DNA from 3 places in the Leucobacter holotrichiae genome. Region 2 is predicted to be linked to each of the others. Evidence: predicted binding sites of a transcription regulator. Region 2 holds the regulator's gene; each other region holds the start of a gene.

Region 1 (7,285 bases), on a different contig from region 2:
CGATCGTGCTCATCAGCCACGACCTCGCGAGCGTGGCCCGCGTCGCCGATCGCATCGCGGTGCTCGACCGCGGGCGCATCGTCGAGCAGGGCCCGACCGAGCAGGTGCTGCACCGCCCCGCCCACGCGGTCACCCGAGCGCTGGTGGCGGCGATCCCGAGCGGCCCGAAACCCCTCGCGAGCCTGGCACCCGCCGATGCCCCGGAGCTGCTGGCGCTGCGCGGCGCCGCCCGCCGCTTCCCCGCCCCCAGCGGCGGCACGACCGGCTTGCAGGGAGTCGATCTCGCACTGCGGCGGGGCGAGGCCGTGGGAGTCGTCGGCGAATCGGGAGCGGGCAAGAGCACCCTCGCGCGCGTGCTCGTGGGCGCCGAGCAGCCGGACTCGGGCGCCGTCGAGCGGGTCGATCCGCACGTCCGGGTGCGCCTCATCCCGCAGGATCCGCTCGCGACCTTCGACCCGCGCTGGCGGGTGGGCAGGATCCTGACCGCCTCGCTCCGCTCCCCCGATCGCACCCCCGCCGAACTGCTCGCCCAAGTGGGCCTCGGCCCCGAGTATCTCGGCCGCAGGCCGGCGACGCTCTCGGGCGGGCAGCGCCAGCGGGTCGCGATCGCCCGCGCACTCGCGGCAGACCCCGACGTGCTCGTGTGCGACGAACCCGTGTCGGCGCTCGACGTCACCACGCAGGCCGGCATCCTATCGCTGCTGCGCGATCTTCAGGAGAAGCAGGGTCTGACCCTCGTCTTCGTCTCGCACGATCTCGCGGCGGTGCGCACCGTGTGCGACCGCGTGCTCATCATGCGAGACGGTCGGGTGGTCGAAGAGGGCGGGACGGAGACGGTGCTGGCGGATCCCTGCGACCCGTTCACCCGGGAACTCGTCGCGAGCGCGGCCATCGGCTAGGCACCCGCTGCTCCTTCACCCTTCGCCCCACGCCACACCGTTCACCCCTCACCTTCATCTCGCACCCCGCACCCCGCACCTCCACTCCCCACACTCCCCCGAAACGCGGAGTCCCGAATTGCTGCTTCATCGTCTCGGTAAACAGCAGTTCGGGACTCCGCATTGCGCACACAACGGTCAGCGCGAACTCTCGCGATAGAGGCCGATGAGTCCCTCGAGACCCTCCGCATCGAAGCGTTCGAGCTGGCGCCGCGCCGGCCCGCCCGTGCGCCGGAGCCGGTCGATATAGTGGGAGACCCGATCGTGGTCGCCTGTGCGCCGCAGCTCGTTCTCGACTGAGGCGACCATTCGCTCGAGCGTGTCGAAGGCCGGCTCGGGGCGGGCGGTGAGCGGATCGATGAGCTGCGCCGCGAGCCCGTCACGAGCCGCCATCCAGATCGCCCCGTTCACGAGGCCGTGGGCGATGCGCGGTCGCGGCTCTCCCGCCTCGGCGTCGCTCAGCGCGCGATCCACGAGCGCCCGCACCAGCACCGCGAAGCACACCGCATCCTCGGCCTCCAGCTGAGCATCGGCGATCCGCAGCTCCATCGTCGGGAAGTTCTGCGAGAGCCGCGCCAGCCAGGTCACCACCCCGGAGTCGAGCAGCACCCCGCTCTCGACCAACTGCTCGACGGAGCGCGCGTAAGCCTCACCGCTGTCGAACTCCGGTGGGAACCCGGCCACCGGCCACGACATGTTCATGACGTGGCGCCAGCTGGCGAACCCCGTCGGCTCGCCGCACCACAGCGGAGAGTTCGCCGTCATCGCGAGCAGCGCCGGAGCCCACGGGGCGAGACGCGCCAGCACCTCGACGCCCGCGTCGGGCGAGGGGATCTCGACGTGCACGTGCGTGCCCGTCACGTACTGGTAGGCGGCAGCGTTGCGCAGCTGCTCGCCGAGTTCGCGGTAACGCGACTTCGGAGTGACGGTTCCGGCGGCCTCACCGCCCACGGGCGGCAGACCGCTGCCCGCGAGCACGATACCGCGATCCGCCGCCTCTCGAGACAGCGCGGCGCGGAACCCCGTGAGGGTCTCCAGCGCCTCATCGGCGGTGCGGCACACCTGCGTCGCCGTCTCCAGCTGGCTCGAGAAGAACTCCCGCTCGGCCGGTGCAACGGAGTGCGGAGCCGACCGCACCATGTCGGCAGCGAGATCGGTCGGGGTGCCCTGCGAGGCGTCGAGCAGCAGGTACTCCTCCTCGACCCCGAAACTGCGGAACTCGTCGGTTGCGAGTCCGCCGGTGTCGCGCGTGCCGTCGGTGTGGCTCATATCGCCCTCCTTCGTGTTCGGCCGTCGCGTCACGGCCCGGGGTTCGAGCGTAGAGGTTCGCGGGACGAGCTGTCACCGGGGTTGATTTCGCAGGCGCCCACCGGGTAGGCGATGACCCTCACTCCGAGCCGATGATGATCCCGGTGCGCAGCTCCGCCAGCAGTGCGAGCACCGCCGTGGCCGTCTCGGGATCGGGCACCCGCTCCATGGCCGCGGTGTCGCCCTCCCCCACCTTGATCCCCAGGTCGTCGTGACTGAGGGTCGTGAACACGTCCTCGTCGGTCACGTCGTCCCCGAGGAACAGCACGGGCGCGTCGGGCAGGGCCGCGCGGATGCTGCGCAGCACCGATCCCTTGTTCGAGTCCCGCACCGAGAACTCCCGCACCTGCTTGCCCTCGCGCACGTGCATGTCGGCCGCGAGGCCCAGTTCGACGGCCGCGGCCATCAGCTCCTCCGCCTGCTCGGGATCGGCGACTTGCCTCGTGTGCACCGCGATCCCGAACGGCTTGCGCTCGAGCCGCACGCCCGGCTCACCGCCGAGCACGCGCTCGAATCGCCGCCCGACGCGCTCGAGCCTTTCGCTCTCCTCATCGGTGAGCGGGCTTCCGAGCGGCGGGCCGTCACCGCCCTCACCCGCAGGACCGATGTCGAGCCCCGTCAGCTCCGAGCCGTGGGAGCCCGACACGATCCATCCGTCGCTCTGCAGACCCGTCTCGGCCAGTCCGCCCAGCGAGCGCCCCGTCAGCACGGCGACGTAGGTGTCGGGCGCGTTGCGCAGCACCTCGAGCGCCTGGCGGGCCCTGGGGAGGATTCTGGCGTCTTGCGGCCTCGGAACGATCGGTGCGAGCGTGCCGTCGAAGTCGCTCGCCACGATGAGCCGGGGAAGCGCGGCGAGCCGGCGCACGCGATCGTCGATGCTGCGCGGCACGAATGCCGTGCTCACCTGGATCGGCTCGGTACGGTGCCCGGTGGGGCTCGGGCGCTGCGCCTCCGCGGTCGCCCGCACTGCTCCCAGGTAGCCGGACGCCCAGTGCGCGACGTCATTGTCGTAGACGGTCCGGCGCAGCGACCGCATGCGTCGGCGCTGCTCCTCGCGCGGCATGTGGGCCGCACGCACGATCGCGGCCTTGAGCCCCTCGATGTCGTGCGGGTTGACGAGCAGCGCGTCCCGCAGCTCGTCGGCAGCGCCCGCAAACTCGCTCAGCACCAGAACGCCCTGCTCGTCGGTGCGGCACGCGGCGTACTCCTTCGCGACGAGGTTCATACCGTCGCGCAGCGGAGTGACCAGCAGCACGTCCGCGGCCAGGTAGAGCGCCACCATCTCGTCGCGTGTGTGCCCGCGATGCAGATAGACGAGCGGCGCGTGCCCGATGCTTCCGTACTCGCCGTTGATGCGCCCCACGGTGAGCTCGACCTCGTCGCGCAGCTGCCGATAGGCGTCGACGCGCTCCCGGCTCGGGCTCGCCACCTGCACGAGCACCGTCTGCTCGGCATCGATCTCGCCGTCCGAGAGCAGCTCGTCGAACGCCTTGAGACGGTGCCTGATCCCCTTCGTGTAGTCGAGTCTGTCGACGCCCAGCATGACCGTCTTCGGGTTGCCGAGTTCGGCGCGGATCTCCCTCGCCCGCTCCTGGATCTCGGGGCGGGCGGCCACCTCGGCGAAGGCCGCGGCATCGATCGAGATCGGGAATTCCTGGGCGAGCACCGTGCGCGACGGCTCACCGGCGGCGCCGGGCACGACGATCGTATTGCCGAGCGCGGGCACGCGGGTGAATCGCTCGGCCGTCATACGGAACGCCACGGCGTCGGTGACCTGCTGGAATCCGATCACGTCGGCTCCGAGCAGGCCCTCGACCACGCGCTTGCGCCACGGGAGCTGCGCGAAGAGCCGGCTCGGCGGGAACGGGATGTGCAGGAAGAAGGCGATCGTGAGGTCGGGGCGCAGCTCGCGCAGCATCGCGGGCACGAGCTGCAGCTGGTAGTCGTGCACCCAGACGATCGCGCCCTCCGCCGCGTGCTGCGCGACGCGCTCGGCGAAGCGCTGGTTCACCTTCTGATAGCGGTCCCACCACACGCGGTGGAACTCGGGGCGCGCGATGACGTCGTGGTAGAGCGGCCAGAGCGTGCCGTTCGAGAAGCCCTCGTAGTAGAGCTCGATGTCGTCCTCGCTCAGTTCGACGGGTGCGAGGCGCATCGAGCCGATCTCGAACGGGTCGACCGCCTCGTCTGCAGAACCGACCCACCCCACCCAGAGGCAGCCGAGCTGCTCCACGATGGGGGCGACCGCCGTGACGAGGCCTCCCGGTGAGGTGCGCCACGAGGTGGATCCATCCTTCTCGACGACCCGGTCCACCGGCAACCGGTTGGACACCATGACGAGTTCGCGCCCGCCCGTCATGTCCTTCATCTCGGTCATGGCACCCCCTTGCGAGTCTCTGTTATCGCAGTCTACGAGACCTGCGCGGCCGCTGCTGCCCGTTGCGGCCGTATCCCGGCTGATGCTAGTGAGCGGCGCGTTTGCCTCGAGCGAACAACAGTTAGCACTCTACCCGAGAGAGTGCTAATATTTTCTCAAGTTGAGTGATATGCACTCAACTTTCACATCTTGAATCGTCAGTTCAGAGAAAGGTGAGAAACATGGCAACCTACACCCCTTTCCGTGAGATGGAACGCCTCGCCGACACGCTGTTCAACGAGCCCCTGCGCGGGCCGCGGCAGATGCCCATGGATCTCTATCGCGACGGCGACCACTACCTGCTGACCGCTGATCTGCCCGGCATGGATCCGGGCTCCGTCGACATCGATGTGGACGGCCAGTTGCTCACGATCCGCGCCGAGCGCACCCTGCCGAGCACCGAGAACGTGAAGTGGATCACCCGCGAACGCACATCGGGCAGCTTCCTGCGCCAGCTCAGCCTCGGCCAGGGCATCGATACCGAGCGCATCAGCGCCAGCTACGACAACGGCGTGCTGTGCGTGACGATCCCGGTCAGCGAGCGGGCGAAGCCGCGCAAGGTGGAGGTCACCAGCGCGAACGGCGGCGCAGCATCGCAGACGCTGGAGGCAGACGGCGGGGCGAAGCCGCAGCAGCTGGAGAACAGCCCCGCGTAAGGGCTGACCCGCCGCTGAGGCTCGGGGCGGGGCCGCAGACCGGCGCCCGCCCCTTCCCTCCTCGGCTCCACCGGCCTAGAGTTGAGCGATCGGACTGCAATCGCCCGGAGGCGTCATGGCTCGCGCTCGCATACACAACCAGTTCGTGTCCCTCGACGGCTTCTCGGCCGGCGAGCACGTGACGTTCGACCGTCCGATCGGAGACGCCGGTGCGCTCTTCGGCTGGTTCGACGGCCGCGTCATCGAGGGCGTTCACCGGGTCGCTGATCCGGTGACGCTGGATCGTGCCCTGTTCAGCATGTGGGGGCAGGGCATCGGCGCGGAGATCATGGGGCGCCGCAAGTTCGGGCCGCAGAACGGGCCCTGGCCCGATGACGGGTGGCGCGGATGGTGGGGCGAGGAACCGCCCTTCAAAACCCCCTGCTTCATACTCACGCACCACCCGCGCGAGCCCATGGTGTTCGCGAACGGCACGAGCTTCCACTTCATCGACGCCGACCCGGCGGAGGCGCTGCGCCGCGCGAACGAGGCCGCCGACGGCAAGGACGTTCGCATCGGGGGCGGGCCCTCGACGATTCGCCAGTTCCTGCGCGACGACCTCGTCGACTTCATGCACGTCGTGGTCGTGCCGATCACGCTGGGTCGCGGCGTGCGCCTCTGGGACGACGTCGTGGGGATCGAGGATCGCTTCACGATCGAATCGGTCAGCAGTTCGAGCGGGTTGACCCACCAGCTGTGGAATCGGAAGCGGTAGCCTCCGCGCCCTGGCCGCTCGCTAGGCCCGATGCCCGCTCGAGTCGAGCTCGAGCTCGATGAACGCGGCGATGAGAGCCCGGTACGCCGCTTCGACGACCTCGGGCGACGCCCCCGCGTCGGTCGCGAGCGCACGCACCTTGCGGATCAGCTGCTCCACCCGGTCGGGCGCCCGCACCGCCTGCGCGTCCTGCTTCAGCGAACCAGCGATCAGCACCTGCTCCTGGCGCTCGGCGATCAGCTCGACGATCCGGCGATCCAGCGCGTCGATCCGCTGCCGCACCGCCTCCAATTGCGGCTGTGTCGACTCGTTCATCACGCCAGCCTAGCAGCGCAGATCTGCCGTCGAGCACACCGGACCCCGGATTTCGGTGTGCTCGACGGCAGATCTGCGTAGTTGCAGCGGGGACGGCGGCGCGGGGACGGGGCGTGATGCAACGAGGAGCAGCACCCGCTCCCGTCTCAGCCCCCCGGCTGGTAGATGCGGGTCAGGATCAGCCGCTCCCCGAGCGTCCACGCCGTCGTCGTGAGCAGGTACAGCCCCGCAGCGAGAGGGACGAACGCCGCGATCACGGCGGTCATGAACGGCATGAAGCTCAGCACGCGCATCATGCCCGTCAGATCCGGCATGCCGGTCGCCTGCTGGGGCTGCGCCTGCATCCCGGTATCGGGTTGGGGCTGAGCGAGCAGGCGCCGCGAGGCCTGCGCGACGACGGCGATGAGCACCATGATCGTCAAGAAGACCGCCGTCGATCCCCATGACACCGTCCCCGCACCGATCCGCCCGATGAACCCGGCATCGAGCGGAACGCCGAAGAACGTGTGCGAGAGCAGCTCGTTCGGGTGCCCGTCGATCTCCGGCAGGATGAACAAACCGTACACGGCCATGAGCACGGGCATCTGCGCGAGCACGGGCAGGCATCCGGCGAACGGGGAGGCCTTCTCCGCCGCATAGAGCTCCATCGTCTTCCGCTGCAGCACCTCGGGATTCTTCTGGTAGCGGCGGCGCAGCTCGGCGATCTGCGGCGCGAGCCGCTGCCTCATGACGTTCGCCTTCACCTGCGAACGGCCGACCGGGATGAGGAGCGCGCGGATCACGACGGTGAGCACGATGATCGCCATCGCGGCGCTGTACGCGCCAGCCACCGGTTCGAGGATCTCGCTGAGCGAGGTGACGACCCAGTAGGCGGCATTGATCAGGATCTTGATCGGCG
Region 2 (7,285 bases):
CCGGGGCCGTCGTGGCGTCGGTGACGCTGAGCAGGCCGGCCGCCAGGAAGGGCCCGGCGAACCGCCCGAATCGGTGCGACCCTCCGATCAGCGAGAGCGCCCGAGCCCGGAACGGCACGGGCACCCGCGTGGTCATGAGCGAGTGCCGCGCCAGAGCGAACGCGGCCTCGGCGAAACCGATCACGAAGACCGACACCCCGAGCACGACGAGCCCGGGCGCGAGTGCGACGCCCACCGCTCCGGCGAACGCCACCGCCGAGGCGACGAGCATCGCGATCCGCTCCCCCGCACGCGACACGATCCAGCTCGCCGGCAGATTGCCGAGCAGCCGCCCCACGACGACCGCGGAGGCGATCACGCCCGAGAGGCCGAGGCTCGCGCCCTGCGAGACCGCGATGACGGGCACGATCGGCAGCATCGCGTACGCGCCGAGGGTGAACAGGATCGTGGGCCCGTAGATGATCGGCGCGAGGCGCAGCAGCAGGGTTCGGGCCGGGTTCGTCATGTTGATTCAAGCGTACGCCCGCCGGGCGGCGCGGACCCTCAGCGCCGGGTCGCCACCAGCACCGTGAAGGTGCGGTTGCGGGCGATCTCCCGCGTCCGCCCGATCTCCCGCTCCACGAGCGGCCGGTAACGCAGGTGCGAGTTGAACACGAGGCGCAGCTCGCCGCCCGGGGCGAGGGCGCGACGGCAAGCACGGATCAGCCGATGCGCGACCCCTGTGTGCACCGTCGAGCCGGTGTGGAACGGCGGATTGAGCAGGATCAGATCGGCCCACTCGTCTTCCACCGCTTCGAGCGCGTCGGCACGGTGGATCGCGATGCGATCCTCCACCCCCGCCCCACCGGCGGTGAGTCGCGTGGCGGCGACGGCAGCAGCCGACTGATCGGTCGCGATCACCACGGCACCGGGCCACCGCAGCGCGGCCGACACCGCGAGCACGCCGTTGCCGCAGCCGAGATCCACGATGCGCGATGGGGCAGTCGCCGGGGCAGTGCGGCCCCCTCCGGCGTCGCCCAGCCCCTCCAGCAGCAGGCGACTGCCGTGGTCGAGGGTCGGGCCGCCGAACGTCGCCCCGTACGCCGCGACGCGGAATGGCAGCGCCGGATCCTCACCCCACCGCGGGAACGGAGCGGGCCCCGGCTCCCCAGGTCCGCTCGCGGTGAGCACCCGCGCCTTGCGTCGCCCGAGGCCCGCGGAGACCTCGCCGAAGTACCGCCCGAGCACCTCGTTCTGCGTGCGCGTCATGTGCTTCACCCGGCCGCCGGCGAACACCCGCACCGCCGGATCCGCCCAGCGCGCGATCGACCAGGCGATCTCGTCGAGGGCGTCGAGCCCGCGCGGCAGCTGCAGCAGCACGGTTCGCGCGCCGCGCAGCAGGGACTCGTCGAGCGGGTGCGAGGTGTAGAGGTTTCGATCCTCCGCCTCCGCCGCGGCGGCCGAGGGGAGCGCAGGATCGGCAGGCGGGAACACCTGCTCAGCGTTGCGGGCGAGGGCGCGCTGCCCGAGCAGCGGATCCTGATGCACCCGGATCCCGCGCGCCCCGAGCACCGCCGCCGCACCGAGAGTGAGCGCCCCGTGCCGATCCCCGATCACCACCAGCTCACCGGGATCCGCCTCCCGCACCGAAGCAGCCGCGGTCTCCAGGATCAGCTCGTCGGCCGCATCGTAGGCTTGCAGTTCGGGCGCCTCGAAGTCGGGCTCGCGCGAGAGACCCGCGAAGAGCCCGGCTAGGGCTTCCACACGACGACCTCGGCGTTGCGCCGCACCCGTGTGCCCCTCCGCAGTGTGATGACCTCGCCCCCCGCCGCACCGGCCGCGAAGACGCGCCGCTCGGGGCGCTGCAGCCGCTCCTCGGTGAGCGCGTGCTCGAGATCCCGCACGCGCTCCTCGAGATCCCGAACCCGATCCTCGAGCTGCAGCACCCGCCGGATCCCCTCGAGGCTCAGGCCCTCGGCCGACAGGCGCGCCACCTCGCGCAGTCGCGCCACGTCGTGCAGGGAGTACCGGCGGGTGTTGCCCCGCGTGCGCTGCGGCGATACAAGACCGATACGGTCGTACTGCCGCAGCGTCTGCGGGTGCATCTCGGCGAGCTCGGCCGCCGCCGCGATCGCGAAGACCGGGGTGAAGCGATCCATCTGGGGTTCGGCCATGGTCGACTCAGCCCCGTGCGCGTGCCAGGAGATCCTCGCGCGGATTCTCCTTCGGTTCGACCTCGCGGAACGCCTCGAGCGCGTCGCGCGCCTGCTCGGAGAGGTGCGACGGCACGACCACCTGCACCTCGGCGAGGAGATCGCCGGTGCCCTTCGAGCTCTTCACGCCGCGGCCCTTGACCCGCAGCACACGACCGCTGGGCGTGCCCGGCTGCACCTTCAGGCGCACCGGATCGCCGCCGAGCGTGGGCACCTCCACGGTCGCGCCGAGCGCGGCCTCCGAGAAGGTGACCGGCAGCTTGAGCCGCAGATTCTGGCCGTCACGTTCGAAGACGGGATGCTTGCGCACGCTCACCGTGAGGATGATATCGCCCGCGGGGCCGCCGTTCGGGCTGGGATCGCCCTTGCCGCGCACCTTGATCTTCTGCCCGTCCGAGACGCCGGCCGGAATCTTGACCTTGACCGTGCCGTTCGGGGTCTGCAGCGTGACCGTCTTGCCCTGCACGGCCGTCTCGAAGTCGAGCGTCGTCGTGGCCTGCACATCGCGCCCGGGCTGCGGGCCGCTGGGGCCGCCGCCGAACAGGTTGAAGATGTCCTCGTACCCCTGGCCACCCTGGGGGAAGCCCCCCTGGTAGCTGAAGTGCGAACCGCCTCGACCGCCGCCGAACATGCCCCCGAAGATGTCCTCGAAGCCCTGTCCGCCCCCGCCGCCGGCCGTGAAGCGGGCGCCGCCCGCCCCCATGGCGCGGATCTGGTCGTACTCGGCGCGCTGCTCCTTGTCGGAGAGCACGGAGTAGGCCTCGCTCATCTCCTTGAACTTCGCCTCGGCGACAGCGTCACCCGGGTTGGAGTCCGGGTGATACTTCCGGGCCAGCTTGCGGTAGGCCTTCTTCAGCTCATCGTCGCTCACGTCCTTCGAGACGCCGAGAATCGCGTAGAAATCCTTCTCGAGCCAATCCTGACTAGCCATCTGCTCCCACCGCCACCGCTACCTTGGCGGGGCGCAGCTCGACATCGCCGACTCGGTACCCCCGCTCGATCACGTCGAGCACCGTGTGCTGCTCGGTGCCCGGAACAGGAACCTGGGCGATCGCCTCGTGCAGCTGCGGGTCGAAGGCCTCGCCCTTCTCGCCGAAGCTGACGACGCCGAGCTTCTCGACCGTGCCGCGCAGCTTCTGCGCGATCGTCGAGAACGCGGAGCCCTCGGTCAGATCGCCGTGCTGCTCGGCCCGATCGATGTCGTCGAGCACCGACAGCAGCGGCGTGACGGCCGCGGCGATCGCGCGCTGCTTCTCGAGCTCGGCGTTCGCCTCGGTACGCTTGCGGTAGTTCGCGTACTCCGCCGTGAGCCGGCGCAGGTCCTCGAGGTAGGGATTCTCCTCGCCGCCGCCCGCGGTCTCGGACTCGCCGCCCGTCGACCCGGTGTCGGCTCCGGCGGCCTCGGCGCTCTGCTCCGAGTTCAAGATGTCATCCACGGTCAGACCCTCGTCGGATCCGCCCTCCTGCGGCGCGGGGCCGGAAGCGTTCGCCTCCGGCCCCTCGGCTGGTGAGCCGGCCGGCCCCGTCGAGGAATCGCTTCGCGATTCATCCCGAGCCGGCTCCGCAGGAACACCGTCGCGGTTCGGCTCTTCGCCCGGCGTGCGCTGTTCCTGATCTGCCATGGTTACTTCTTCTCCTCGTCGTCATCAACGACCTCGGCATCGACCACGTCGTCATCGTTCGACTCCGCGGAGTCGGCGTCGGCAGCGGGCTGCTCGGCCTGCGCCGCCGCGTAGATGGCCTCGCCCAGCTTGGTCTGGCTCTGGCCCAGCTTGTCGGCGGCGGTCTTCACGGCCTCGTCGTCCTCACCGGCGAGCGCCTGCTTCAGCTCATCGAGATCGCCCTGCACCTCGGTCTTGACGTCCTCGGGCAGCTTGTCCTCGTTCTCCGAGATGAGCTTCTCGACCGAGTAGGCCAGCTGCTCGGCGTTGTTGCGCTGCTCGGCCGACTCGCGACGCTTCTTGTCCTCGGCGGCGTGCTCCTCGGCCTCGCGCACCATGCGCTCGATGTCCTCCTTCGACAGCGTCGAGCCGCCGGAGATGGTGATCGTCTGCTCCTTGCCGGTGCCCTTGTCCTTCGCCGAGACCTGCACGATGCCGTTCGCATCGATGTCGAAGGTGACCTCGATCTGCGGCACTCCGCGCGGAGCCGGGGCGATGCCGGTCAGCTCGAAGGTGCCCAGATTCTTGTTGTCGCGGGTGAACTCGCGCTCGCCCTGGAAGACCTGGATCGCGACGGAGGGCTGGTTGTCCTCGGCCGTGGTGAAGGTCTCGCTGCGCTTGGTCGGGATCGCGGTGTTGCGCTCGATCAGCTTCGTCATGATGCCGCCCTTGGTCTCGATACCGAGGCTCAGGGGGGTGACGTCGATCAGCAGCACGTCCTTGCGCTCGCCCTTCAGCACGCCCGCCTGGAGGGCGGCGCCCACGGCGACGACCTCATCGGGGTTCACACCCTTGTTGGGCTCCTTGCCGCCGGTGAGCTTCTTCACGAGCTCGGTGACGGCGGGCATGCGGGTCGAACCGCCGACGAGCACCACGTGCGCGATGTCGGAGACCTTGACGCCGGCCTCCTTGATCACGTCTTCGAAGGGCTTGCGGGTGCGCTCGAGCAGATCCTTGGTGAGATCCTCGAACTTCGCGCGGGTCAGCGTCTCGTCGAGGTTCGCCGGGCCGTTCTCGGTGAGCGAGAGGTAGGGCAGCTGGATCTGGGTGCTCGTCGAGTTCGAGAGCTCCTTCTTCGCCTGCTCCGCGGCCTCCTTGAGGCGCTGCAGCGCGATCTTGTCATTCGAGACGTCGACGCCCGACGAGTTCTTGAACTGCGTGATCAGCCAGTCGACGATGCGCTGATCCCAGTCATCGCCGCCGAGGCGGTTATCGCCCGAGGTCGCGCGCACCTGGATCGTCGAGAAGTCGTCGTCCTTGCCCACCTCGAGCAGCGAGACGTCGAACGTGCCGCCGCCGAGGTCGAAGACGAGGATCAGCTCGTCTTCGTTGCCCTTGTCGAGCCCGTAGGCCAGGGCCGCAGCGGTCGGCTCGTTGATGATGCGAAGCACGTTGAGGCCCGCGATCTCGCCGGCCTCCTTGGTGGCCTGGCGCTCGGCGTCATTGAAGTAGGCGGGCACGGTGATGACGGCGTCGGTCACCTTGTCGCCGAGGTAGGTCTCGGCGTCGCGCTTCAGCTTCATGAGCGTGCGGGCGCTGATCTCCTGCGCCGTGTAGCGCTTGCCGTCGACCTCGTCGCTCTTCCAGTCGGTGCCCATGTGGCGCTTGACCGAGGCGATCGTACGATCGACGTTGGTGACGGCCTGGCGCTTCGCGGTCTCGCCGACGAGCACCTCCCCGTCCTTGGTGAACGCGACGATCGAGGGGGTCGTTCGGAAGCCCTCCGCGTTCGCGATGACGGTGGGCTCGCCGCCCTCGAGCACGGCGACGACCGAGTTGGTGGTGCCGAGATCGATGCCTACTGCACGTGACATGTGTTCTCCTTCATTACTGTTGATCGGAGCCCGCCGATGCGATCCGGGGATCGAGGGCCGGTATCCGTGGCCTATGCTCACGCCGACCCGGAACCCCGAGCAGACCTTGAGCCTGATGGACTCAAGTTTACCGCGAGTGTCGGCTCCGTCAAGTCCTCGTGGCAAAAGTTGAGCCGCATACGCTCAACTCTCAGGGTTTGCACAAGACACCCGGGCGTTTCCCCGATCGACTACAGTGACCCCCATGAGCGACACCGCATCGGAGCCCGCAGCGACCGACGGCCATCTGAGCGCACCCGCGCCGCCGAGGGTCAAGAAGCGCTCCGTCTTCGCGTGGTCGCTCTGGGATTGGGGATCCGCCGCCTTCCAAGCCGTCGTCACGACCTTCGTGTTCTCCGTCTACATCACCTCGGCCGCATTCGGCCCCGAAGACGAGACCTCGGTCGCCCTCGGCGCCACCCTCTCCATCGCGGGTGTGGCGGTCGCGGTCTTCGCGCCGCTCTTCGGGCGCCTCACCGATGCAACCGGCCGCCGCAAGCACTCCCTCGCAGTCACGACGGGCATCGTCATCGCCTGCACCGCCCTCATGGTGCTGGTCGCGCCCGCCCCCGAGTACCTCGTGCTCGGTCTCGTTCTGCTCGCCGTGGGCAACATCGCCTTCGAGTTCGCGAGCGTCAACTACTACTCGATGCTCACCCAGCTGTCGACGCCCGGCAACATCGGCCGCATCTCGGGATTCGGCTGGGGCATGGGATATCTCGGCGGCATCGTGCTGCTCACCCTGGTTCTCGTCGGCTTCATCCTTCCCGACGCCGGCTGGTTCGGCGTCTCGAGCGAGGGCGGCTGGAACGTGCGCATCGCGATGGTGCTGTGCGCGCTGTGGTTCGCGGTGTTCGCGATCCCCACGTTCTTCGCCGTGCCCGAGGTGCCCGCCGACGACGACCGCCGAGTGGTCGGCGTGATCGCCGGCTACCGGGCGATCTTCAGCAGCATCGCGGGCCTCTGGCGCACCTCCCGCCACACCCTCTTCTTCCTCATCGCGAGCGCGGTCTTCCGCGACGGCCTCGCGGGCATCTTCACCTTCGTCGGCGTCGTCGCCTCGCTCTCGTTCGGCTTCGATCCGGCGACCGTCATCATGTTCGCGATCGCCGCGAACGTCATCTCCGGCATCGCGACCATCTTCGGCGGTCTGCTCGAGGATCGCTTCGGCGCCAAGAACATCATGACCGTCTCGCTGGTGCTGCTGGTCGTCGGGCTCATCCTCATGTTCGCACTCGCGCCCCTCGGCGCCCCCGCGTTCTGGGCCGTCGGTCTGTTCTCCACGATCTTCGTCGGGCCGGTGCAGTCGTCGAGCCGCAGCTTCCTCGCCCGCCTCGCCCCTCCCGGCAGGGAGGGCGAGATGTTCGGCCTCTACGCCACGACCGGCCGCGCCGTCTCGTTCCTGGCACCCGCGGCCTTCACCGCCTCGGTTGCGATCGGCGGAGCGACCATCTTCGGCACCCTCGGCATCGGGCTCGTACTGCTGGTCGGGCTCGCGCTGCTGCTCCCGGTGCGGGTGCCTGCGACCGCGGCGGGGAGCGCAGGGTAGCGGGAAGCGCAGTATCCTTGCGGGGTGGCA
Region 3 (7,285 bases), on a different contig from region 2:
CTCGCCGCCCACCCGCTGCGCTCGGAGATCGTGGTCAACTCGGTGGTCAACTCGATGGTGAACCGCGGCGGCATCACGTTCGCCTACCGGGCCGCAGACGAGACGGGGGCGTCGAGCGAGCAGATCGCCCGCGCCTACGTGGTGGCTCGTGAGGTGTTCGACCTGCGCGACTTCGTGGTGGCCGTCGAGGCGACCGACAACGCGGTGAGCACCGCGGTGCAGACCGATCTCTATCTCACGTTCCGCAGGCTGCTCGATCGGGCGACGCGCTGGTTCGTGCAGCATCGCGTCGAGAGCATCGACATCGGTGCCGAGATCGAACTGTTCGCCGGGCCCGTCGTGCGGCTCTCCGAGATGCTCGGCGAGCTGTTGCGCGGAGACGAGCTGCTGCGGTTCGAGGCCCGCGTCGACGAACTCGAGCGGGCGGGGGTGCCGAGCAACCTCGCTCGGCGCGGCGCCGGCCTGCTCGCTTCTCTGCCTCTGCTCGACATCGTGGAGCAGTCGCGTCTGCGAGGCTGGAGCCTCGACGAGGTGACCGCGGTGTACTTCGACCTTTCATCTCGGATGCACTTCGACGAGTTGCTGAGCGGGGTGACGGCTCTGCCGCAGGACGACCGCTGGGGGTCGATGGCGCGCGCCGCGATGCGTGATGATCTTTACGCGGTGATGATCGCACTCACCGCGTCCGTGCTCGAGCAGACGGAGCCGGGGGATGCGGCCCTGCGGATCGACACCTGGCTCGAACAGGGTGCGGTGTCGAGCAGGCGGGTGCTCGAGGAAGCGCTCGATGCGGTGCGCTCCGACGTCGATGCAGGCCTTGCGACCCTGTCGGTCGCGCTGCGACGTTTGCGCTCGCTCGTGCGGTGAACCGGACGGGCTGAGGGGCTGTGATGCGCGGGATCTTCGAGCGGGAGGGCGCGGAGTTCGGCCGGGGAATCGGATTCTTCGACGCGATCTACGGCTTCGCGATCACCCTGCTGGTGGCGAACATCGACCTGCCGGCGGCTTCGGCCTGGCGCGAGCCAGCCGAGCTGCTCGACCACGGGCTCGGCACGCAGCTGCTCGGCTTCTTCATCAGCTTCGTGGTGATCGCGATCTTCTGGCGTCACAACACGCTGCTGCTGGCGCGCTTCATCGGGATCGACGGCCCTGTCGTCACCGCGAACCTCGTCACGGCGGGGCTCATCGTGCTTCTGCCGTTCACCACGCAGGGCATCAGTGATCCCGAGATCTCCGAGTACCCGCTGCCCACCGCGCTGTACGCCGTGAACGTGGCGCTGGCGATGGCCTCGCAGTGGGCGATGCACGAGATCGGGCGGGTCCGGGGTCTGCTGGTGGAGCGGGCGAGCCCGGCGCTGCTGCGAGCCTCGCGCATCGACGTGCTCGCACAGATGGGAGTGTTCGCCGTCTCGGTGCCGATCGCCTTCCTCGCCGGGTCGACGTGGGCGCAGTTGAGCTGGCTGCTGATGATTCCCGTGGGCAGGATCACGGGCAAGCGGAAGGTGAGGGTCGCGGAGCGGGAGCATTCGCCCGGAGTATCGGACACCTGAGCAGGAGAAGAATCCTGGCGCAAATCGGAGTGCTGCGATAAACTTGAGTCATCATCACTCAAGTTTGTGGCCTCCCTGCTCGGGTCGCCGCAGTCTGCTGAACGAGAAAGGACCCCAGATGCAGGCAAACTGGCAGCCCGCCCAGGGCGAAGAGGGGCAGAGCGCCCTCGAGCAGTTCGGCGTCAACCTCACGGAAGTCGCCCGCTCGGGCAAGCTCGACCCCGTCATCGGTCGCGATAGCGAGATCCGGCGAGTGAGCCAGGTGCTCACTCGGCGCACCAAGAACAACCCGGTGCTGATCGGTGAGCCCGGCGTCGGCAAGACGGCCGTCGTCGAGGGTCTCGCTCAGCGCATCGTCGCCGGTGACGTCGCCGAGTCGCTCAAGGACAAGGAGCTGATCTCCCTCGATATCTCGGCGCTCATCGCCGGTGCGAAGTACCGCGGCGAGTTCGAGGAGCGCATGAAGGCGGTGCTCGCCGAGATCAAGGACTCCGACGGCAAGATCATCACCTTCATCGACGAGCTGCACACCCTCATGGGAGCTGGCGGCGGCGAGTCGTCGGTCGCGGCGTCGCAGATGCTGAAGCCCATGCTCGCCCGCGGCGAGCTGCGGCTCATCGGCGCGACCACGCTCGACGAGTACCGCGAGTACATCGAGAAGGATGCGGCGCTCGAGCGGCGCTTCCAGCAGGTGTACGTGGGTGAACCGAGTGTCGAAGACACGGTCGCGATCCTGCGCGGCCTCAAGGAGCGCTACGAGGCGCACCACAAGGTGACCATCGCCGATTCGGCTCTGGTCGCCGCCGCGAGCCTATCGAACCGGTACATCACGGCGCGGCAGCTGCCCGACAAGGCGATCGACCTGATCGACGAGGCCGCGAGCCGCCTCCGCATGGAGATCGACTCGGCTCCGATCGAGATCGACGAACTGCGCCGCGCGGTCGACCGGCTGAAGCTCGAGGAACTCGCGCTCAAGAAGGAGAAGGACGAGGCCTCGAAGGAGCGTCTGGCGAAGCTGCGCGAAGACCTCGCCGAGAAGCAGCGCGAGCTTGACGGCCTCGAGGCGCGCTGGGAGCGCGAGCGCGCCACGCTGAACCGCGTCGGCTCCCTCAGGGAGAAGCTCGACCAGCTCAATATGCAGGCGCAGGTCGCTCAGCGCGAGGGCAACCTCGAGAAGGCGTCGAAGCTGCTCTACGGCGAGATCCCCGTGATCCAGAAGCAACTCGCCGAGGCCGAACAGGCCGAGATGGCGGGAGAGATCGACGGCGAGCCGCGTATGGTGAACGACCAGGTGACCGACGAGGACATCGCCGGTGTGGTCGCTGCTTGGACCGGCATCCCGGTCGGCCGCCTGCTGCAGGGCGAGACCGAGAAGCTGCTCGCGCTCGAGAGCGAACTCGGCAAGCGGCTCATCGGCCAGGGGGACGCGGTGCGTGCGGTCGCTGATGCGGTGCGTCGCACGCGGGCCGGGATCGCGGATCCCAATCGACCAACCGGTTCGTTCCTGTTCCTCGGGCCCACCGGCGTCGGCAAGACGGAGCTCGCGAAGGCACTCGCCGAGTTCCTCTTCGACGATGAGCACGCCATGGTCCGCATCGACATGAGCGAGTACGGCGAGAAGCACTCCGTGTCGCGGCTCGTCGGCGCCCCTCCCGGATATATCGGCTACGAGCAGGGCGGTCAGCTGACCGAGGCCGTGCGCCGGCGGCCCTACTCGGTCGTGCTGCTCGATGAGGTCGAGAAGGCGCACCCCGAGGTGTTCGATGTGCTGCTGCAGGTGCTCGACGACGGTCGGCTCACCGACGGTCAGGGCCGAACGGTCGACTTCCGCAACGTGATCCTGATCCTCACCTCGAATCTCGGCTCGCAGTATCTGATCGACCCCGATCTGCCGTGGAGCGAGAAGGAGTTCGGAGTGCGCGAGACGGTGCGCCGCGCGTTCAAGCCCGAGTTCATCAACCGGCTCGATGAGATGGTCATCTTCCGGCCGCTCTCGGAAGACGATCTGGCGCAGATCGTAGATCTGGCGGTGGACCGTCTGCAGGACCGGCTGGCGGATCGCCGGCTCACCCTCGGCGTCACGCCCGAGGCGCGCTCGTGGCTGGCATCGCGCGGCTACGATCCGATCTACGGTGCGCGTCCGCTGCGGCGGCTCATGCAGCACGAGATCGACGACCGGCTCGCGCGAGCGATCCTCTCCGGATCCGTGCGCGACGGCGACGCCGTGCGGGTGGACGTGGCGCCCGACGGCGAGTCGCTCGCACTGGAGAGCGCAGGGTCGGTGCCGTCGAACGGCGGTGCCGGCGGTGCCGGCGGCGCTGGCGATGACGACGTCATCGAGGCCGAGTTGCTGGACGACTGAGCGCTGGGCGGTGCCGTTCAATGAGGAGATCGCGGTCTATGCGGTGGTTTTCGGGGGCGACCCACCGCATAGACCGCGATCTCCTCATTGGTGCGGAAACGGGTGCTGATGCTCGGAGGGTCGGGCGGTCGGCCCCGCGCGCCCGGGCTGCCGCCAGTCCCGTCGCTGCCGTTTCTCTGTATCGGGGTCACTTCCGTGCGTGTCGCCGCGGGGGGACACGGCCGAAACTGACCCATCTGCGGGCGCGCCTCAGTATCCGAGGCGCGCCCGCAGGTCGTTGAGACGCTGAGACGATCGCAGAGCCTTGTCCGGTCCGACGGCGGAGACGGCCTGCACGAGCACATCGCCGACGAGGATCCCCGAGAGCCCTTCGGCGGTGAGGCCGGTCGGGGTGTGCGGGGCGACGAGCGCCGAGGTGACGCGCGGAGCGAGTTGGTCGAGCAATTCGTCGGTGACGAGCAGCACGCTCGCGCCGACGAGTTGCGCGTGATCGAGCAGCGCTTCGATGTCGCTCGTCACGCGACCCGGCGCGAAGATGACCAGGAGGTCGCGTGCCCCGAGGCTCATCACCTCGTCTGCGAGTTTGAAGCCGTCGGTCGTGAGGCGGCGGGTCGGCACGCCGATCCTGCGCAGCCGCAGCGCGAGGTGCTCGGCGGCGATGCCCGAAGCGCCGAGGCCGTAGCAGTAGACCGTGTCAGCGTGAACGATCAGGTTGACGGCGACCGAATAGCGCGCGTCATCGTTGGCGCGTCTGCCGAGCTCGATGAGTTCCGAAGCCTCGGCCCAGATCTCGCGCTGGATCTGCTGCAGATCCTGCCCCACATGCTCCAGGCGCTGCCGCAGCCTGACATCGGGAGCGACGCTCGAGCTGAACGGGGCGGCGACTTCCTGCTTGAGCTCCGAGAGGCCCGAGTAGCCGAGGGTCTGCAGCGTGCGCACCACGGACGCGTTCGAGGTGCGGCTCTGCGCTCCGAGCTCCGCCGCGCTGGCGTAGAGCAGACGCTCCGCCGACATGTCGGTCAACACCCGGCAGACCGCCCGCTCCGACTTCGACAGCTCCTCCCAGTGCTCGGAGATACGGGCACGCAGGGCGGCGAGAGCGCCATTTTCTGTATCGCTTGTTACAAACGGTTCCATTGATGTATCATCTCGTACTAAAGGGCGGGGATCCGTAACGGATGTTCCACTCATCATTCTCCGCCGGCCGGAGAATCGCAAGCCGCACCACGGCATCGTCGTGACAAGACGGTGCAGGCAACCAGGACAGGGAGGTCTCCATGGGGGATGCAGGAAGCATCCGCGTGCTCGAGGTCAGCGGACCACCGCGCGAGCGCGGTCGCCAGTACGGCGAAGGAGCCGGCGACCTCATCGCGCTCGCTATCGACTATTACGCAGAGGCGCTCACCGCGCAGACCGGCCTGAGCTGGCGTGAGATCACCGACTCGGTTGCGCAGTGGCTGCCGATCTCGGAGCAGCTCGCGCCCCACCTCGTCGAGGAGATGCGCGGTATCGCCGAGGGGTCGGGCGCTTCGTTCGCCGAGATCCTCACCCTCAACGTGCGCGGCGAGTTCGTCTACAACCACCAGGCTGCAAGCCCCGCCACCGTCCCACCGCCCGCCGAGGAGCAGGAGGAGGAACGCGACGCGGTCGACGGCTGCACCTCGTTCTTCCTCACCGGCGCGGCGAGCGGCACCGGGCACACGCTCGTGGGGCAGAACTGGGACTGGCGCACGCTCACCGCCGACACGACCCTGGTGCTGCGCGTGGTGCAGGATCCGCTGCCCACGGTCATCATGCAGCTCGAGGCCGGCCAGGTCGGCCGGCACGGGGCGAACTCCGCCGGCATCGCCCTCAACGCGAACGGCCTGGGCGGAAGTTTCGGCAACGAGATCGGCCTGCCTCAAACGCTGATCCGCAGACTCGTGCTCGACCACGGTGACCTCGCATCGGCACTGAAGACCCTCGTCAAGACGCGTCCGCACATCGCGAGCAACGCGCTGCTCGCGCATCGCAGCGGGTTCGGCATCGACCTCGAGACGACCCCGCAGGGCGTCGACTGGATCTACCCCGACGAACAGGGGATGATCGCTCATACGAATCACTTCCAGGCCTCCGTTCCGCCTCAGCTCGCCGGCCGCTACCGGCCCGTGTCGGCCGACTCCCTCCTGCGACTGCCGCGAGTGCGAGCGGGCCTCGCCCGCGTGGCCGAGGCGCGCGACGAAGCCCAGAGCTTCCGACTGGTGCGGGCCGCGATGTCAGACCACCTCGGGCACCCGGAGGGCGTCTGCACCCACCCCAATCCCGGCTCGCCGCGCCTGAAGCGGTGGTCGACGCTGCTGTCGAGCTGCGTCGACCTCACCAGCGGCGAGTATCGCATCGCACCCGGCTTCCCCTGCGAGACCGAGTACGAGGTGCTGCCCTGGAACCTGTACGACGGGCCCGGGTCGCCCGAATGAGATGAACGAACAACGACGTTTGAACACCCACGCTGACAAGGAGGCGTTTTCAATGAAGAAGCAATCCCGCGGTGCTCGCATCGCACTGGGCGCGGCGACCGTCGCCGCGCTCGCGCTCACCGGCTGTTCGAATGCGGGGGAGGGCGGATCGGGCGGAGACGTCGTCGAGCTCGACGCGCCCTTCGCCGCGCAGACCCCCGCTGCGGCCGGTCCCGTCGAATCGGTGACCTGGATGCTCGGTTCGGAGCCCACGACCATGGACGCCGACATCGATGCGACCACCGCCGATGACACCGTGCTGGCCAACACCTGCGATCGTCTCATGCAGGTGCAGCCCGACCTCACGCTGGGCCAGGGCATCGCCTCGGACGCCGAGTGGATCGACGACACCCACGTGGTCTTCACCATCAGGCAGGACGCCGTCTTCCACGACGGCAGCCCGGTCTCCACGGCCGATGTGCTCTGGAGCATGCAGCGTCACGCGGCCGAGGGCGCCGCGGAGTCCGATGAGTATCAGAACGTCGTCTCCATCGAGCAGACGGGCGAGGACCAGATCACCGTCACCACCACCCAACCCGACGCGATCTTCCTGCAGGCGATGGCGGGCGACGGAGGCATCGTGTGGAACCCCCGGGTGATCGAGGCCGAGGGCGACGGCTTCGGCGGACCCGGATCCGCCTCGGCCTGCAGCGGCCCGTACCAGATCGAGTCGTGGGAGCCCGGTTCGCAGCTCACGATCGCCAAGTTCGAGGACTATTGGAACCCCGATGTCGACGCCCTCGCCGAGCGGGTGGTGTTCCGATGGGCAGAGGAGTCGGCGATCGCGAACAGTCTGACCGCGGGCGAGGCCCAGGGTGCATACCTCGAGAACGCGGGGGCGGCGGTGGCCTTCAACGGCAGCGCCGATGTCTCGGTGT

What was found. Region 2 encodes HspR, which represses chaperone genes until heat shock. Its sites were predicted from a motif close to AAGTTGAGTCNNNNNGACTCAACTT; they were not measured.
Region 1: the regulator HspR is predicted to act here: its motif matches at 4,781-4,805, upstream of AC0KXF_RS08930 (Hsp20/alpha crystallin family protein).
Region 3: the regulator HspR is predicted to act here: its motif matches at 1,591-1,615, upstream of AC0KXF_RS07575 (ATP-dependent Clp protease ATP-binding subunit).

The regions. Positions count from the first base shown of each region.
Region 1 is NZ_JBVUAC010000005.1:255,882-263,166, forward strand. It holds gene AC0KXF_RS08915 (ATP-binding cassette domain-containing protein) at 1-899, shown strand, start outside; gene AC0KXF_RS08920 (carboxylate-amine ligase) at 1,077-2,207, opposite strand; gene AC0KXF_RS08925 (bifunctional alpha,alpha-trehalose-phosphate synthase (UDP-forming)/trehalose-phosphatase) at 2,326-4,623, opposite strand; gene AC0KXF_RS08930 (Hsp20/alpha crystallin family protein) at 4,845-5,318, shown strand; gene AC0KXF_RS08935 (dihydrofolate reductase family protein) at 5,434-6,072, shown strand; gene AC0KXF_RS08940 (chorismate mutase) at 6,094-6,387, opposite strand; gene AC0KXF_RS08945 (YidC/Oxa1 family membrane protein insertase) at 6,534-7,285, opposite strand, start outside.
Region 2 is NZ_JBVUAC010000003.1:6,794-14,078, forward strand. It holds gene AC0KXF_RS05360 (MFS transporter) at 1-505, opposite strand, end outside; gene AC0KXF_RS05365 (class I SAM-dependent methyltransferase) at 544-1,743, opposite strand; gene AC0KXF_RS05370 (heat shock protein transcriptional repressor HspR) at 1,731-2,153, opposite strand; gene AC0KXF_RS05375 (DnaJ C-terminal domain-containing protein) at 2,161-3,123, opposite strand; gene AC0KXF_RS05380 (nucleotide exchange factor GrpE) at 3,116-3,814, opposite strand; gene dnaK (molecular chaperone DnaK) at 3,817-5,667, opposite strand; gene AC0KXF_RS05390 (MFS transporter) at 5,912-7,255, shown strand; gene AC0KXF_RS05395 (ATP-dependent DNA helicase) at 7,280-7,285, shown strand, end outside.
Region 3 is NZ_JBVUAC010000004.1:218,407-225,691, forward strand. It holds gene AC0KXF_RS07565 (NAD-glutamate dehydrogenase) at 1-867, shown strand, start outside; gene AC0KXF_RS07570 (TMEM175 family protein) at 891-1,550, shown strand; gene AC0KXF_RS07575 (ATP-dependent Clp protease ATP-binding subunit) at 1,669-3,912, shown strand; gene AC0KXF_RS07580 (MurR/RpiR family transcriptional regulator) at 4,162-5,049, opposite strand; gene AC0KXF_RS07585 (C45 family autoproteolytic acyltransferase/hydolase) at 5,190-6,368, shown strand; gene AC0KXF_RS07590 (ABC transporter substrate-binding protein) at 6,421-7,285, shown strand, end outside.